Regions from separate parts of the Alkalihalophilus pseudofirmus genome, predicted to be linked through region 2. Evidence: riboswitches for the same ligand, from Rfam matches in the RefSeq annotation. Region 2 holds a riboswitch; each other region holds the start of a gene.
The links. A riboswitch is a leader RNA that binds a small molecule or an ion and turns the genes downstream of it on or off. The one in region 2 is predicted to bind cyclic di-GMP.

Region 1: linked by a shared signal. The riboswitch ahead of PQ478_RS04425 (globin-coupled sensor protein) and the one ahead of PQ478_RS20935 (hypothetical protein) in region 2 are both predicted to bind cyclic di-GMP.
Region 3: linked by a shared signal. The riboswitch ahead of PQ478_RS16590 (type II secretion system protein) and the one ahead of PQ478_RS20935 (hypothetical protein) in region 2 are both predicted to bind cyclic di-GMP.
Region 4: linked by a shared signal. The riboswitch ahead of PQ478_RS01615 (hypothetical protein) and the one ahead of PQ478_RS20935 (hypothetical protein) in region 2 are both predicted to bind cyclic di-GMP.

The regions. Positions count from the first base shown of each region.
Region 1 covers NZ_CP117835.1:867,487-871,929, forward strand. The annotation lists gene PQ478_RS04415 (NlpC/P60 family protein) at 1-980, shown strand, start outside; gene PQ478_RS04420 (DUF2332 domain-containing protein) at 1,107-2,153, shown strand; cyclic di-GMP riboswitch class II at 2,245-2,329, shown strand; gene PQ478_RS04425 (globin-coupled sensor protein) at 2,340-3,659, shown strand; gene PQ478_RS04430 (nicotinate phosphoribosyltransferase) at 4,018-4,443, shown strand, end outside.
Region 2 covers NZ_CP117835.1:4,023,453-4,027,895, forward strand. The annotation lists one part of gene PQ478_RS20920 (IS3 family transposase) at 1-204, opposite strand, end outside; one part of gene PQ478_RS20920 (IS3 family transposase) at 204-672, opposite strand; gene PQ478_RS20925 (type 1 glutamine amidotransferase domain-containing protein) at 978-1,499, opposite strand; gene PQ478_RS20930 (pirin family protein) at 1,621-2,478, opposite strand; cyclic di-GMP riboswitch class II at 2,759-2,842, shown strand; gene PQ478_RS20935 (hypothetical protein) at 2,874-3,500, shown strand; gene PQ478_RS20940 (YetF domain-containing protein) at 3,639-4,334, shown strand; gene PQ478_RS20945 (aminotransferase-like domain-containing protein) at 4,381-4,443, opposite strand, start outside.
Region 3 covers NZ_CP117835.1:3,105,220-3,109,662, reverse strand. The annotation lists gene PQ478_RS16600 (type IV pilus twitching motility protein PilT) at 1-59, shown strand, start outside; gene PQ478_RS16595 (type II secretion system F family protein) at 60-1,268, shown strand; cyclic di-GMP riboswitch class II at 1,357-1,440, shown strand; gene PQ478_RS16590 (type II secretion system protein) at 1,532-1,993, shown strand; gene PQ478_RS16585 (prepilin peptidase) at 2,069-2,830, shown strand; gene pilM (type IV pilus biogenesis protein PilM) at 2,879-3,859, shown strand; gene PQ478_RS16575 (hypothetical protein) at 3,859-4,443, shown strand, end outside.
Region 4 covers NZ_CP117835.1:288,156-292,598, reverse strand. The annotation lists gene PQ478_RS01625 (methyl-accepting chemotaxis protein) at 1-510, opposite strand, end outside; gene PQ478_RS01620 (hypothetical protein) at 561-1,271, opposite strand; gene PQ478_RS01615 (hypothetical protein) at 1,309-1,677, opposite strand; cyclic di-GMP riboswitch class I at 1,810-1,896, opposite strand; gene PQ478_RS01610 (CoA-disulfide reductase) at 2,115-4,058, opposite strand.

The DNA of each region.
Region 1 (4,443 bases), 930 kb from region 2:
GACAATGGGAAGTAGGAGAAACCATTCTGCCGGAAGGCACCAATATAGAAGAGATCACACTTGATGATCATATCAAACCTGGGGATGCTCTTTATTTTTCAGGCACATGGCAAGAAGGTATTTCACATGTCGCCATTTATTTAGGAGATAACTATATGATTCATGCAACTGGTGAAGAAGGAATGACAACAATCTCTTATATGAATTCATATTGGCGTGAACATTTCACAGGGGTTAAACGCTTTGATGATCTTTCAGTCCAACTAGATCATCCAGCGGTTTACGAGGCTTATCAAGTACTAGGAAGCCCTTATCAATTAGGTGGAGCTGATCCTGAGCAGGGATTTGATACAGGAGGGCTTACACAATATATTTACAAGCAGGCATATCAATATGATCTTCCACGCTACGGCAGCCAGCAATGGCAAGTTGGAATGGAGATACATCCTGATAATGCTGAACCTGGAGATTTGTTATTCTTTGAAGGGACGACATTGATTCCTGCAATTTATTTAGGGAATAACCAAATGGTTGTGGCTACTCAAGCAAACGGGGTGATGATTGTTGACCTCACTGTAAGCTCCTATTGGCCGCCACGACTTTATGGAGCCAGAACGTATGAAATAGAAGATGTTACTCTTGAAGCCGTTGCTGTCCTAACAGAGAATTATGTGGGAGAAGTGTTTCATGGCTCTTCTGTTGAATTTGTACAAAACATGTACCTAGAAGCTGCCAATAAACAGTTATCAGGAAATATTCATACGCTTCGTTCAGGCGGGGACTCCATTCATATTGAAGAATTAGAGCGAGGCGATGTGATGTTCTTCAGTGAAGAAACCGAAAGTAATACCCCAAGTTTTATTGGCATTTATTTAGGGGATGGTTTTTTTGCAACGTTAAGAGATCAAGTGGTAGAAAAGTATGAGATGAATGATGATATTTACTGGATTAATCGATTATTGGAAGCAAGGAGATATTAATCCTTAAGAATAGGAAGCTGTCAGCTTCCTATTTTTCTTTTTGAACAAGGAAATTCCCTCTTTGGAATCGAATTTTGTATATTGAGGGAGGATATCTTCCTTAGACATACATTCTAGGAGGACAACATGGACATTAATCAGCTTTCAAAACGCTTTATTCTTTTTGCCAATGATGAGTGTGCAGACTCTAGCAAGTTATATGAGACATTATCCAAAGAAACAGCGAAAGACGAAGAGCTTCTCATCATTTGTTCGCATGCGAAAGAGGGTCAGCCCATCCCTAATTTATTTTTTGGGGCGGTTCACTATCTTCTATTAAAAGGAGTAAGGCATGAGCTTTCGGATTATTATCTTAGTTTAGTTGAAGAACCGAAAAAATCTACCCATGCATTTGTTCACTTTAAGTCATTCTGCGAGGAGTATAAAGAAGAGATTATTCACCTTTTACAAACGAAACTCGTACAAACGAATGAAGTGCGGCGCTGTGCATATCTATATCCGAGTTTTTCTTGTATATATGAGAAAACAAACAAACCTTTGGCTTTAATTGAGATCGGTACGAGTGCCGGTCTGCAATTGCTATGTGATCAATATCAGTATTCATATGATGGGTTACATCGATATGGGAACCTTAACTCACCTTTATCTCTAAGCTCTGAAATAATAGGAGAGAATGTTCCATCGTTTAAAAAGGAAGCTTATCCTGTGCATTCTCGCTGCGGGATTGATTTGCATATTAATGATTTAAGAGACCAAGAAGACATATGCTGGCTTAAGGCATTGATTTGGCCAGAACATATGGAGAGAAGAAATGAATTTGAAGCAGCAGCCTCTATCTTAAAAGAAAGTGTAGATGAGTTGAATTTGGTAGAAGGGGACGGAATTGAATTACTGCCTCAAATAGTAGAAGGGCTGCCTCAAAATGTAACCGTTTGCGTGTTTCATACGCATGTTGCCAATCAAATGCCGTTGGAGACAAAAAAGCAGCTGCTTCAAACAATAGATGAGCTAGGAAGAGACCGAAATATCTTTCATTTGTATAATAATATTTCAGATCGATTCTTACATTTAGATTCTTATATTGATGGAAGGAAAACAGAAGAAACTCTAGCAGAAACTGCTGGACACGGCGAGTGGTTTAGTTGGAATGTTCAAGAAACAACACATGTTTGATATACATTGCTGATAGGAAAATGTTCGTGTGTTTGTCATTTATTGATTGCGAAAAAAAGGGTTTTTTTACCTCTTTCTAGTATAATATAGGTAAATTGACGGATACGTTGAAAACTTCTCTGTAAATTGGGCGCTTTGAGAAGTTGGAGTAAGTAGCGCAACCGGCCGATAAAGGGGATACTTTACATGAGCCTGTTTTCGTTAATCAAATTTTTCAAAGAAAGTCAAAACGATTGGATGGAGCAAGTAGGTCAGCTGCAAGTGAAGGTAGATGTGGCTGATTCGACGATTCATGACAAAATGAGAATGGTTCAATTGACAGAGCAAGATCTGCAAGTCATTAAAAGCATACAACCTTTAGTCATATCACATGTTAATGAGCTGGTTCGTGGTTTCTATGATACGATCCTTCTAGTGCAGGTATTAAGAGAAAAAATTGAGCAGCATAGTTCGGTAGATCGACTTGAAAGAACGTTAGAGAAGCATCTAATTGACTTATTTGAAGGGAATATTAATGAACAGTTTGTGGAGAATAGAGTGAAAGTCGCAAAGGTTCATTACAAGATTGGTGTAGAGACTTCTTGGTATATGAGTGCCTTTCAAAACCTTCAACAAGCTATGTTTCTTGTTATTTGCCGGGAGTTTGATCAAGGGTCTAATAAAATTGATGAAATTAAGCAAGTCACAACTGCAGTTAATAAATTATTTAGTTTAGAACAGCAAATTGTACTCGAAGCTTATGAAAATGAAACCGTTGCCAAAATGAAAGAACAATTTGAAGTTGGGAAAACAGAAATCCGTACTAAAATTATGGAGATTAGTGAAGGATTAGTAGCTTTGGCCGAAGAAACTCAAGCTTCAGTAGAGATTTTAAGTTCTCACTTCAATGAAGTAAGCGGAAATTCATTAGCAAGTAATGAGCAATCAATTATTGCTGAGAAAAAGGCAAATGACGGTCAAGGCCAATTAAGTGACATGCTTCATAAAATCCATTCAATTGAAGAGTATACCAATAATATGCAAAAAGCTATTAATCATCTTGGACAAGCAACAAGTGAAATTACTCATGTAATTACGATTGTAAAAGATATTGCTGAACAAACAAATTTACTTGCGTTAAATTCAGCAATTGAAGCTGCCAGAGCAGGAGAGCATGGCCGTGGGTTTGCGGTGGTATCACAAGAAGTGAAAAAGCTTGCAGAACAAACGAAGAATTCAATCAGTCAAATTGATAAATTAATCGCTAATTCAGATCACTACAAACAAGAAGTGGCACAATCATTAAGCCAGGTTATTCAAGCTGTGAAGATGGGGCTTGAGGCATCGGGACAAACCGATGTGGTGTTTGGTCAAATGGTGGAATCGATTCAACAAAGCAGCCATACCGTTATGAAAGTAAAAAACCAAATGGACGAGCTTACTCGTGTCGTAAAAGAGATAGAGAAAGCTAGTATGAACGTAGCATTATCAGCCGAGCAATTAAATGAAGCGGTTGCGACTGCTTGATTGTGCAGCATCTTACTTAGTGTAAGGTGCTTTTTTCAAAATCTTTGGTTAGACTGTTGAATGAGATAACTATGTCTTCCTAAAAAGGGGAATCCGTATGCAAAAAGAAAAGCGCAAGGCATACTGGCAAGTGTTGGCCTGGGGGCTGATTGTGGTCATTTTAGTAGGTGTATGGAGAGCGATGCAATGAGGAAATAAGAACATGATACGTTATGTGAATGATCTATTTTATAAATGGGTTCTTTTTCGGAAATAATAATGGGGCGTATAGGTTTAAAGATTTGGAAAAAGAGTAAATAGTAAGTAGGATAATTACTAGGTATAAATAAAAGCAAGCCAACTAATTGGAGGCCGAATAATGAAAAAAGAAATTGAAATGAAGATGGCTGGCGAGCTTTCACGGTTAACAAATCATACATTTAAATTTGACGAGAGAATTAAAGAGGGCTGGTACTCTGCGGTATACTTCCTTAAAACAAAAGAAATCGCGAAAAGATATAAGCCTGATAAAATAGTCACGATGCAGTTTTTTCAAAAAGAAGAGGCTGTTTTATGCGGAATTGATGAAGCGATTGCTCTTTTGCACACGTTCTCAGAAGATCCTGAAGAACTTGAAATCCATGCCTTGCATGATGGTGATAAAATCAACCCTTTTGAAACAGTTCTCACGATTAGAGGGTCCTATCATAAATTCGGCTTTTTAGAAGGAATTATTGATGGTATTTTAGCGAGACGGACAAGTGTTGCAACGAATGTATACAGGGTTGTTTCAGCCGCTAAGCAT
Region 2 (4,443 bases):
CAAAGTGCTTATGGTAAATGAATGCAATTCTTCTTTTCCATTTTCGATCAGGATCTGGCTGGCTCCATTTTTTAACAAGGTTATAGTAAGTGCTTCTAGGCATCTTGGCTATTTTCAACATTCGACTCACCGGGAATTCGTTCCTTAGTTCATATACTACTTTCGCTTTGATTTTGTTGGTGATTGTTCTTCCTGAACTAAGGCTTTCAGCTTTTTTAAATACGCATTCTCCATACGAAGGTATTCCAGCTCTTTTTTCAACTCTTCTACCGATGGGTTTGAAGAGTTGTTGCCCTTATTTTTATTCTGATTAACAGTCATTGTAGATAGCCCCTTTTCTCTTAGTTCAAAGGCATCTTCTCCAGCTGTTTCCCACTTTTTCTTCCATCTGCGAAGCATACATGGAACGGGGATATGAAAAATGGCTGATGCCTCTCGAATGGAGTAATTCTCTTCGGTCATAAATTGAATTACTTTCAGTTTAAAGGCAGTTGAGTAGTTTGTATAGGGGAAGGCAAAAGCTTGATCCCCATGATAGCGAACTAACATCACCCAATATCGCAGCGTCGAATCATCTACGCCCACTTGATTTGCAAGTTCTCGATAACTGATGATTTCATTTAGATAACGTTTAGCCGCTTGAAGTTTATATTCCTTGGTGAACGTGGTCATTGATGAAGGCACCTCCTATTGTTGATTGAGGTGTCCAACAATAGGGGTGCAGTACAAAATGCGACGAGGAGGCTCCCGGACCGCCCGCGGAAAGCGTGTGTCTGCAGCGGAGATCAACAACTACTATAAGATGGGTCTTTTTTAAGTTCCTTATACCATCTATGAGAATTCGTATATTTCATCCGCTGGGTTATGTTTTGCTCTAAAATGTAGGCGAGAATTGGGGTAGAATTAGCTCAATTAAATAGTAAAGAAAAAAAGCACCTGGCAAAGGTGCTTTCTCACTGACCCTCTTTAGCAGATCATTATGACTCGAGAACTTTAATGAATTCTCTCATGTAATCGGGGAGGTCTGGCGGGCGGCGGCTGGATACGATGTTGCCGTCTACAACAACTGGCTTATCAACCCAAGTGGCCCCGGCATTCATCATGTCATCTTTAATTCCAGGAGTACTTGTCACCGTCTTGCCTTCAAGGATTTTCGCTGAGATCAAAACCCAGCCAGCATGGCAAATTTGCCCGATCGGCTTGTTCTGGTCATTTAACGTACGAACCATATTCAACACGGAATCAAATCTTCTTAATAAGTCAGGAGACCAGCCCCCTGGCACTAAGATCGCGTCATACTCTTCTGGATTGATTTCTTCAAATGAGTACTCTGAAACAATCGGCACCCCGTATTTTCCGATATACGTCTCATTGGCTTTTTCACCGGCAATATGCACCTCTGCACCCTCTTCACGCAAGCGCAGAACAGGATACCATAATTCCAGATCTTCAAAATCCTTACTGACAATTTGAATGACTTTCTTACCTTCTAGCCTCATTATTAGTACGCCTCCTTTATAAGAGCAGTGTTCTTCCCTGCCTTTATCGTGACAGAATCATTTAGTTGATGCAAACACTCAGAGCATCATCTCTCGCTGCATAGGGATAAACTATAGAGATTTACTGAGAAGACGGGCCAAATCGTCCCATTCTGAAGTCATTAAAGGCTTCATGAATTTCATCTTCTGTATTCATTACAAACGGCCCGCGAGCCACTACAGTCTCATTAATCGGCTTGCCTGTATAAATGAGCATTCTTGATCTCTCATTTGCCTTAATATGCAAATGATCAAACGCATCATTACTTGCCTCTTTTTGATAAGATAACAGTCCAGCTTCCGTTTTTCCTAGTGTTACCTTATCAGCAAAAGTCATTTCTCCTTGGAGCATATAAATATGGCCGTTGTGATTTTGGGGGAGCTTCAGGGAGTAGCACTCTCCTTCTTTTAAAAAAAGCTCAAACATATTAATCGGCACTAATGAATCCATCGGCCCTTTAACCCCTTCTGCTTCTCCTGAATAAATGCGCAGATAACCACCGTCGATTTCTACTTTAGGAGCGTCTTCAACCAGTACATTTTGGTATGATGATTCCGTTCCTTTTAACGCTTTAGGCAGATTAAGCCACAGCTGCAGCGTGTGAATAAGATCATCATCCACTGCTTCTTCAGCATGGCGCGCCCCGCTCCCAGCATTCATGTACTGTACATCACCTGCATAAAGCACTGAATGGCCTCCATTATTATCTGTATGTTCTAACCTGCCATCAATAACATAAGTGATCGTCTGAAACCCTCGGTGCGGATGATCCGAGAACGTCCCTCGCTTAAACCAATCATCAGCCATTAAGATAAAAGGATCATACTCTGTCATCTTATCCGGCGGGAGAACCCAGCCTTGCTGGACATGCGGATATCCATTCTTATTGTATTTCACCTTCCAATGATCACGTATCACACGTTCACCTTCTGTACCCATTGCAAGACACCTCCAGTTATTTGCTTCTATTAGCATACATAGATTAACCAATTCCATACAACGATTTAGCTTGGCTTTGGAAAAGAAGAAATTTGTCGAGCGAAAAAACTTTATCTTTAATTCAAAATAAATATAATAGAATTATAGGTCTTTATACATATAATAAATTACCCACCAACGCATATAATGACCTATGCACAATGCTTCAAAGGTAAGCTATGAAGTATAACCTTTATATGGACACTTGGGTTATATGGAGCCAGTAGTGTAACCGGACCTCTTTAATTAGGGGTGCTATGAAGTATAGTCTTTACTTGGACACTTGGGCTATATGGAGCTAGTAGTGTAACCGACCCTCTTATTTAAAAAAATTTATTTAAGAGGAGAAATGGAAGATGAAAAAAGCACAAAAATTATCAGTAGCAGTATTAACACTTATTTTATCTGTTAGCTTCACCACTGGTGCTATGGCTAATAATGGAAATGGAAATGGAAAAGGGTTAGAAACAGCACCTGGCCAAAGCGAGAACTTTTCTAAAGGAGTAACGACTGAAGTTATTGTTACAACAAACGAAACTAAAGGTGTTGAGGTTAACTCAATAGAATCTGCTGTAACAGAGACTAAAACAGATACAGATATAACCGAAGAACGTGTTGTTATTAAAAGTAATACTGAAAAACATCCTACAAAAAATGAGTATAGAGACGTTACTGTTACAGCAACAGTTCGAACTGTAACAACCTCAACTTGGGATGAAACTACAACTACTACTACTACGACAGAAACTCCTGTAACTGTTATAGAGACCATTGAAACTACTATTACCCATCAAGGCGCTCCTGGAAGTAATGGTAAAGTTCTTAGCGAATCAAGTAAATCTTCTGAGAAGAGAGTTGAAGGTGAACCAATAGTAACAGTGGCAACTACTACTACTAAAGGAGAACTTGAGACTTCTACGGTTACTGAACAAATTGACGAAAAAGAAGATAAATCAGGCTGGAAGATAGGCCATAATAATTAAATTTGTTCCTCGGGTAAATTATATGAATGTTTAAGCCTCAGATGTTTGATCTGAGGTTTTTCTCTTTCCTTTTTGAATAAACCCCTCCCTCTTTGTCCATAACTAGTACCATATACTAGTCTGCTAGGGGAGGATTGTATGGAGCCGGGCTTTTGGGATATGTCGATTAAAATTGTAATAGGATTCTTTTTGCTTTTTTTGATTACTAGATTACTTGGCAAAACGACGATCCGTCATTTGACTCCGTTTGATTTTGTCTCAGCTATTGTATTATCAGAGCTGCTAGGTAATGGGATATTTGAGGTAAACGTCAGCATTTTCTATATTATTTACGTTGTTCTCTTATGGGGTTTTTTAATGATTATGATGGAGAAGTATTTGCTAAAGCACCGTTCTGTGAGGGGGCTTTTGGAAGGAAAGCCGTCTATCATCATTCGTAACGGAAAGATTGACCGAGAGCAGCTTAAAAAAAACCGCATGAACATCAATCAGCTGCTTAGTTCACTGCGTCAAAGTGAAACCTTTTCTTTGCGCGAAGTGGCTTATGCGATTTTAGAGTCTAACGGTTCGATCAGTATTTTAAAGAAAAATAAATATCAAAAGGTAACCCTTGAAGACTTAAACCTACCTGTAAGCACTACTTATCTTTGCACCACATTAATTACAGATGGAGAAATTATAGAAGATAACTTAAAGGAGCTTGGGTTTAATCATGACTGGCTGATGAGTCAGCTAATCTCTCATGGCTACAACCGGCCAGAAGATATCGTTTATGCTGATTGGCTGTATGACGATGGCATCTATATTGTGCCCTACCAATCAAAAGAAGCATAGAAGACCTCGTTTCATCAAGATTCGAGACTTCTATGCTTATTAATTGTTAAGACTTATTTAGTACGTTAGCAAGCAGCTTAACTCCCTCTACAAGCTCGTCTTCAGATGC
Region 3 (4,443 bases), 920 kb from region 2:
ACTCAGGTGCGGTGGAGTATGAAACAGTTAGCGCGTACGTAAGTGAAAGTGGGATGTAAATGGGCGTTTATAAATATTCAGGACGTGACCGGCGAGGACATGTGAAGAAAGGAAAAGTGAAGGCTCCTTCAGAAAAGCAGGCTCGTCTCATCCTGAGAGAAGACGGGGTAGCTGTGAGAGAGCTGAATGAATCCAAAAGTATTCTCGATATGGAAATCGAGCTAGGTGCGGGCGGAGTGCGCTCACAAGATTTTGTGATTTATTTAAGGCAGTTTGCGACGCTGTTAAAAGCGGGGATCTCAGTGGTTGATGCTACTGTAATCTTGCGTGAGCAGACGTCTTCTAAAAAACTTAAAGCAGCCCTACATGATGTAGAGGACGAATTACGTGCGGGGAATCCGTTTTCACAAGCGGCTGAAAATCAAAAGAAAGTGTTCCCGCCGTTATTTGTAAATATGGCCAAAGCAGGCGAGCTTGGCGGTAATTTAGATGATATCCTAGAGCGGCTTGCGAGCTATTATGAGAAACAGCATAAAACAAAACAGAAAGTGATGTCTGCAATGTCGTACCCGATTGTGGTCGGTTTTGTGGCGATCATCATTGTGATCTTTCTATTATCCTATGTCGTCCCAACATTTGCTGATATGTTCGCAAGCTTTAATGCCGAGCTGCCGATGATTACAGTGCTTGTGCTTCAGGCAGGAGAGATATTCAGCAGACTATGGTGGCTTCTGCCGCTGGCCGTTATTTTAGTTATCGTGCTGTTGAAAATCGTGAATGACCGAGCGGAGCTTAGGTATTATCGCGATCTGTTTATTCTGCGGATGCCGATTTTCGGAAAGCTGCTGCAAAAAGCAGCGCTCGCGCGAATGACAAGAACATTAAGCTCGCTGTTTTCAAGCTCTGTGCCGATATTGCAGTCTGTCTCAATTGTAGAGAGGATTGCTGGAAACGAAGTAATTGCCCGAGTGATCCGCGAATCTCGTAATTCATTAGAACGAGGGGAATCGATTGCAGAACCGATGCATAAGCATTGGGTATTCCCTCCTTTAGTGACGCAAATGATTGCAGTCGGTGAAAAAACAGGGTCACTAGATACGATGCTTGATAAAGTAGCAGATTTCTATGATTCAGAAGTAGAAGCGGGAACAGACCAAATTAAAGCATTAATAGAGCCAGTTATGATTGTCATTTTGGCAGCTGTGGTCGGTGTAATTGTCGCAGCGATAGCAATTCCGATGTTTGAAATATTTGATGCGGTTGGATAGAAAATTTTGCTAGACAAATGAAGGATTTGCCAGTATGATTTCTGTAGAACCAATCTACTAGACATTTATACTTATAAAAGTATACGAATTTCATATGGAACGTGATGAAAAGCTATCTGTACATGGGCACTTGGGTAGTTTGGAGCAGCTAGTGCAACCGGCCAATTTTGTCATGACTACATGCAGGATTGGTTTTTTCTATGTTGCAGAGAGTTACTGAAGACGCGTGAACAGATGAAAAATGAAAAACGGAGGATACGAAGATGATGAAAAGATGGTTGAAACAGACGAAGAATGAAAAAGGCTTAACGTTGGTTGAGCTGTTGGCTGTTGTTGTGATTTTAGGAATTATTGCTGCGATTGCAGTGCCGAGTATTGGAAATATTATTGAGAATAGTAAGAAGGACTCAGCAATATCAAATGCCCAACAAGTGTTGAATGCTGCAAGGTTGTATTCAGCAGGTGGTGGTAATATTGATAGTAGTATTACTTATAATTCTACAACTAATGGAGCTATTGCAGAATATCATGAAGAACTTGTTAACCCTTGGGGGGAGGGGGAAGTAACTTATACTGTTGGTTTTGAGAACAATACTCCAAACATTGCAATGACTTATTCTGGTGGAAAATGTAATATAGGGACTGAAGGAAGTACTTTTGAGGGTCTTAGCTCCCAAGATCTCAGTAGCGACTCTAGAGATAATATTTGTAAAGATGATGAATAATATCAAAAGCCTATCCCCTCGATAGGCTTTTTCACTACACAAATTCAGAAAATCCTTACACCTTAGGAGGCCTTGATGGTTGATTGGTTGTTTATTGGTTATTTATTTGTCTTCGGCCTGACGTTTGGGTCCTTTTTTAATGTGGTTGGGCTGCGTGTGCCGGCGGGGGAATCGATTGTCGCCCCGCGCTCGCATTGTACAACCTGTGACCGTGATTTATCAACGCGGGAGCTGATCCCTGTTTTTTCTTATCTATTTCAAAAGGGGAAGTGCCGCGGCTGTGGAACGAAAATTTCTCCGCTTTACCCGATTGTAGAACTCGTGACCGGGTTGTCGTTCAGCGGGGCTTACGTGTTGCTTGGCTGGTCGTATGAATTAATTGTGGCTCTTTTACTTATTTCGCTCCTTGCTATTATTTTTGTCAGCGATATCCGCTACATGTTAATTCCAGATAAAATCCTATTATTTTTTACGCCGCTCTTCCTGCTTTTACGTTTGGCGGTAGCACCGCTTGATCCATGGTGGTCTAGTCTTGTGGGGGCGGCTGTTGGATTTGGGTTGCTGCTCCTTATTGCGGTGATCAGCAGAGGCGGAATGGGTGGCGGAGACATTAAGCTGTTTGCTGTGCTTGGACTTGTTCTTGGCTGGCATGATGTGCTGCTTGCCTTTTTCTTTTCATGCTTATATGGAACAATCATTGCTGGTATCGGGATGGCAGCTGGAAAAGTAAAACGCAAAAAGCCGATTCCATTTGGCCCTTTTATCGTACTAGGAGCACTAACGGCATATTTTTATGGAAATTCTCTAGTCCAATGGTACATAGGTCTATTCTTATAGTAAACTACGTATAAGAAGTTATTTTTAAAGAGAAATGGTGAATAAAAGATGAACCTTTTTCAACAACCGAACCAAAAGCGGCATGCCTTTATTATTAAAGATCATGTTATTCGATATATAGGAAGCAAGCAGCCAGATCTCTTGCAAATCTCTCAAATAAAAGAGCGCTACTTGCCTGTTGGGATTGTCGTTAACGGCCAAATTGAAGACATGACGACCTTTGTGACGATTTTGGCTGAATGTGTGGAGGAATGGAAGCTTAAAAGACAACGGATACAATTTTGCCTGCCGCAGCAGCATACGATTATTCGCACCCACTTTATCGATGGGACAATTCCCGATGAAGAAGTGAAAGGGCAGCTTTATTTAGATTTAGGAGAGAGCCTTTTGCTGCCGTTTGATGATCCGATTTTTGACTTTAAAGTAATTGGGATGCGTGACGGTCAAAAGGAAGTACTGCTCTTTGCTTCGAGAGAATCCGTTCTTAATCAATACATAGATGCCTTTTCTGAAGTCCATTTGAAACCGAATGCAGCTGATCTTTCAACGCTTTCAGCTTACCGATTGTTTTTTGAAAATGGACAAGTTGAGACGGGAGCCTATGTTATTCAAGTGCAGATTGACGCAATGGTCACAACGATTACTATTTTTAAAGGTCATCATCCTTTATTTTTAAGCACGATTCTCTCAGAACTTGACCAGGAAGGCTGGTCTTTAACAGGTGAAGGGGATGTGACCCGTCTAGCATGGACAAAGGAAGAGGAAGAAATGGAAGAAGCCATTGAAGAATGTGTCCGTGAAGTAGAAAAAGTAATGAATTTCTATCAGTTTAATGTGTTAAAAGGCGAGGGAGAAATGGGCCAAATGCTGCTTTGTGGCGATCATCCTTATCTCTCTCAATTTGAGGCAGCGTTTAGTGATCGGCTCATGCTTGAAATTACTGGCTTGTCTGAGCAAACGAAAAATGATGCGCCGGTAAGGTACTATGATGCCCAAGGCCTTGTGTTGAAAAAAGAGGTGTATCGTTAATGCTCGTTGAAGTAAATTTATTACCCGAAAAGCCTAAAAAAAATTATACGAGTATTTTATATGCAGGGGCCTTTTTATTTCTATTGCTTTTAGCGGTGTTAACGACGTTCTTATTCCAGCGCCATCTGACACAAGAGGTGCAGGTGGTAAATGACCAAGTCTACAACGTTCAGCTGGAGTCTGCTCAAATAAGGCAGGAGCTGACAGGGCTTGAATGGACAGATGCTAAGCAGATTGAGACGGCAGCTGCCGCTGTTGAGGGGCAGATCATCCCCGCATCCTCTGTCGCGAGCTACATCGTATCTCTATTGCCTGAGCGCGGTTTCATTCAATATTTCACTTACACACAGCCGCATTCCATTCTAGTGGGTGTGCATTTTGATAGATTAGAAGAAATTGCCCAGTACCATGAAGCTTTAGAGAGCAGTTCACTTACAACATCAGTACGACTCTCTGTCATTGACAGCCATGAAATGCTGGACGATGAGCAGCATGATATAAACTTTGATGAAGTGAAATCACGGTACCTTGCAAGCTTTGAATTAACTTTAGACCGAGATGAAGGTCGATCTTTAGGTGATGAA
Region 4 (4,443 bases), 350 kb from region 2:
TTTTTCCAAAGAGTCCTTTAATCTCTCATTTCCATCTTGTGTTAATTCTAAAGTGGCAGTTGATCGATCTGAAATTTCATTTGATCTATTTGAAAGATCTTCAATCGCCTGTGTCATCTCTTCCATAGACATGGCGCTTTCTTCTGTAGCTACTAACTGTTTCTCTAAGCCTCTTCCTACCTCATCAATTGCGGCTCTTACAATGTCCGCTTTCTCAATAGCAGACTCCCCGACCTTAGCTAAATTTTCTCCTTTTTGATAAACATTGCTTGATAAGGAAGAGTAACTTTCCTTTACACGATGTAAAAATTCGATTAGTTGATTGTATACAGTATAATCAGCGCTTTTCTCTTCCACTTTGCTTTTCATATTCCCTGCAGAAAGTTCTCTTATTCCATTTATGATTTCTTTATTAATGCGCGGATTATGCTTTAGGGAAAAATAACGGTAAGCAAAATACACTGTAGTGCCTAATAAAACGATAATAATACCAAGCAGTATAACTTCCATAAGAATGAATCCCCTACTTTTTATTTTATTTTAATTCGAAATGAACCCTTTTAAAGTTCTCTGATAAGGAAATAGGTCCCATCAGCTATACTCTCATCAATTCCACTTAACCTGTTATTTTCTTTATATTTATGTACAATGTAATGCCCACCTATATCTGTATACTTCTCCATTTGATGATATTTTTCCATTACACGTATCGATTTTGGGTTTGTCGCTTCACCTATAACTGCCTTCAATCCCTGTGAAGCTGCCTTAGTTATTAACTCATTGCCTAATTGTTGAATTACTTCATGACGGTCATGTTCAGCTGTTAAACCCAACATGAATAAATGCAAAAACTCACCATCTTCTATTTCTTTTCCGCTTCTCTTTTTATAATCATCTATGAATCGTTGATCTATCTCTTCTAAAACATGGAGAATGACATTCATATCGGAAAACGACCCTTCAAATAGATCTTCTCCAAATATGACTGGCGCATTTGTATCTCCTGCTAATACACCCACCACATTCTGATTTTGATCTTTAGCTATGACGCAATAACCCTGGTCCACTGTACTGACTAAATAATCTTTGGTGAAATCGTAGAAATCTTCATAACGTATATCTAATTGACCTACCATAGGTTCCTGAACCCATTTACCTGAAACATTCACCCCTATAAATGAGCGGGCTAGACATTCAGCTGCTTTTTCTATTAGAGTAGATTGTTCGCTTGTTATAATTTCATATGAATATCGTTCTAATGTTTTTTGCACGCCTTAACTTCCTTTCAAATTATTAAATGAACCTCGTTTAAAACGAATGAGATACTCGCTCAACAAATGTACCTGAGAAGTTAATTCTCTGAAGAGCATTCCTTATTTGAACTTGAGCAATTTTAGAGGCAGGCTTTACAACAAGAATATCTTTAAAGCCTAAACTAGAATAAAATTGCATCGTTTGCTCTAGTTGCGGGACAACTTTTGATGGGACAGGTGTTTGGTGTGTGGCATCGACAACAAATGTATAATGTGGTCTTGATACTTTATCGATGGTTTCCTGCAAATCGATCATATATCCTTCTACATCTTCTTCTCTCATTAATCCATGCACTTGAACTTGAATTTCTTTTTCATTCTCATCAATGGCCATTTTGTACTTTCTTTTATTAACTACTATCATCTCTTATCGCCTTCTTCCTATGGAATGTTATTTTCATTAATGACCTTCACTTATTTCACTAGATACAAAAAGAAAAGCTATCCCTAGACGTAAATAGGGATAGCCAAATAATCGTTCCATTCATATATCATTTTTGGCAACCCGACTATCATGACCCAAGAGGATGTTAGACTCGTAGCTTTGCGTCCTTACCTTTCGATAAGTTTGCCTTTATCCTATTTAATTACTGGTTCTAAATTCACAATGACACAAACGTCATTATAGCACAAAAGAATTAGATATTGTCGAATTATGTATTTTTTTAATTTAAAATAGACATTAAAGTACAGGACTATTGATTTACATAAGGAGATAATACTCCATTTTCTCCACTTAAAAAAGCATGCCCCTATCTTGAGCATGCTTAAATAATATTGTTATCAATTCTTACAAAACATTTATTTCTTCTCTATCCAGAATTTAATGATCTTCCCTTCTTGAACAGTTTTCAAAAGGGTATGACCAGCTTTTTCACTCCATGTGGGCAGGTCGTTTAAAGCTCCTTTGTCTGTTACATGAAGCTCTAACACTTGACCGTTATCCAATGATTCAATGCCTTTTTTAAGTTCAATGATTGGCATTGGACATGTTAACCCTCTGACATCTACAACCCTATCAACCTTTATTTCTATTGTACTTTTCATTTCAGTATCTCTACGGTCATTGGTAGTAGTTTTACCATCTATAGCAAGGTTTCCTCCTAAAACAGAAGAGTAGGTTTTCCAGCCGCCATCAACATTCTTCACTTTATATCCCCTGTTTTTAAGAATCTGGCTAGCTAGGTATCCTCTTAAACCAACCTGACAGCTGACATAGATCGTCTGATCCTTTGGCAGTTCTGACAATCGGTCTCTTAGATCATTTAATGGGATATTAGTAGAGCCTTTAATGAAGCCGAATTCACGTTCCATTGGTTCGCGAACATCAATTAATACTCCACCATCTGAAACGATTTGATCGACTTCATGCCACTGAATATGCTCCAATTCACCGTCCATAATATTAGAAGCCACATAACCGGCCATGTTGACAGGATCTTTTGCTGAGGAAAATGGCGGTGCATAGGATAACTCTAGATTTGTTAGATCCTCTACTGTTAGTTCACCTTTGATAGCTGTTGCGATAACGTCTATTCTCTTGTCCACGCCATCTGCCCCCACCGCTTGTGCTCCAAATATTTTTCCGGTACTTTTATCAAAAATGAGTTTTAAAGCAATAGGTGCAGCCCCTGGATAGTAACCAGCATGAGAGCTTGGATGAATATGAACCACTTCATAAGTAATGCCGAGATGCTTTAATGTCTTTTCGTTGTTTCCGGTTGCTGCAACAGTCAAGTCAAATACCTTAGCTATAGAAGTACCCATCGTCCCTTGATACTTTTCCTTTTTTCCCATCATATTATTGGCCGCAATTCGACCTTGACGGTTAGCAGGTCCTGCAAGAGGAATCATTGCTTTTTTGCCATTGATATAATCAACAACTTCAATTGCATCCCCCACGGCATAGATGTCCTCTTTGGAAGTTTGCAGGTATTCATTTACAATGATGCCCCCGCGTTCTCCAAGCTCTAGTCCTGCTGATTTAGCCAATTCATTTTCTGGTCTGACGCCGATTGAAAGAATCGTCATATCTGTTTCTATTTCAGTTCCATCAGAAAGAAGCACTTTTTTGCCCTGTTCTGTAAAAGCCTGCACTCCGTTTTCCAGTACTAAATGTACACCTTTCTCTTTTAAATGAGTGTGTAAGATGCTTGCCATCTCAACATCGATTGGGGCCATGATTTGTTTAGCCATCTCAACAAGTGTCACGTCTATTCCTCGATCAACCAGGTTTTCCGCCATTTCAATTCCGATAAATCCTCCGCCAATTACAACGGCTTTCTTAGGTTTGTTGGAATCCACATAGGTTTTGATTTTATCAGTATCAGGTATGTTTCTTAAGGTAAAAGCAGACATATTTTCACTTAATCCTAGAATCGGCGGAACCATCGGCCTTGCTCCAGGGGATAATAATAACTTGTCATACGTTTCTTCGTACTCTTCACCGTTTCTTAGGTTCTTGATTGTCAATTTATTATTTTGTGGATCAATGCTCAGCACTTCACTTAAATTTCTAATATCAAGATTAAAACGTTTTGACATGCCTTTAACGGTCTGAACGAGTAATTTGCTTCGTTCTTTAATGGTTTCGCCAATATAGTAAGGCAGCCCGCAATTAGCAAATGAAATATGCTCACCACGTTCAACTAGAATAATTTCCACATCTTCACTAATCCTTCTTAATCTTGCTGCCGCTGTTGCACCGCCCGCTACTCCACCTACAATGATTACTTTAGTACTCATTTGATCCCCTCCAAAAGAGATATTTTAAATTACCATTGAACAACTTTAATATGAATACACCCTATACCCTATAAGGTATCTTATGCGTTCATTATACCCGAGGTGCTACTAATTTGGAGGATTTTGTGAAACATTTCACATTTAATTCACAATCTTACCCTTGGAGATAAAATCGCTTGTGAGGCTTATATGCTCTGAAAGCCGTAGATTTACAAACAAAAAAGCTCCCCATAAGTTTGTTCAACTTATGAGAAGCTTCTTTTCACTTTATGTCAAAACCTTATCTATCAAGGGTTTGATGGGCAGATGTCTAGCCTTCACTCCTAGAAACTCCGGACTCTTCACACCCTCCTACGTGGCAAAGAACGCCACTTGTCAGTTGCTC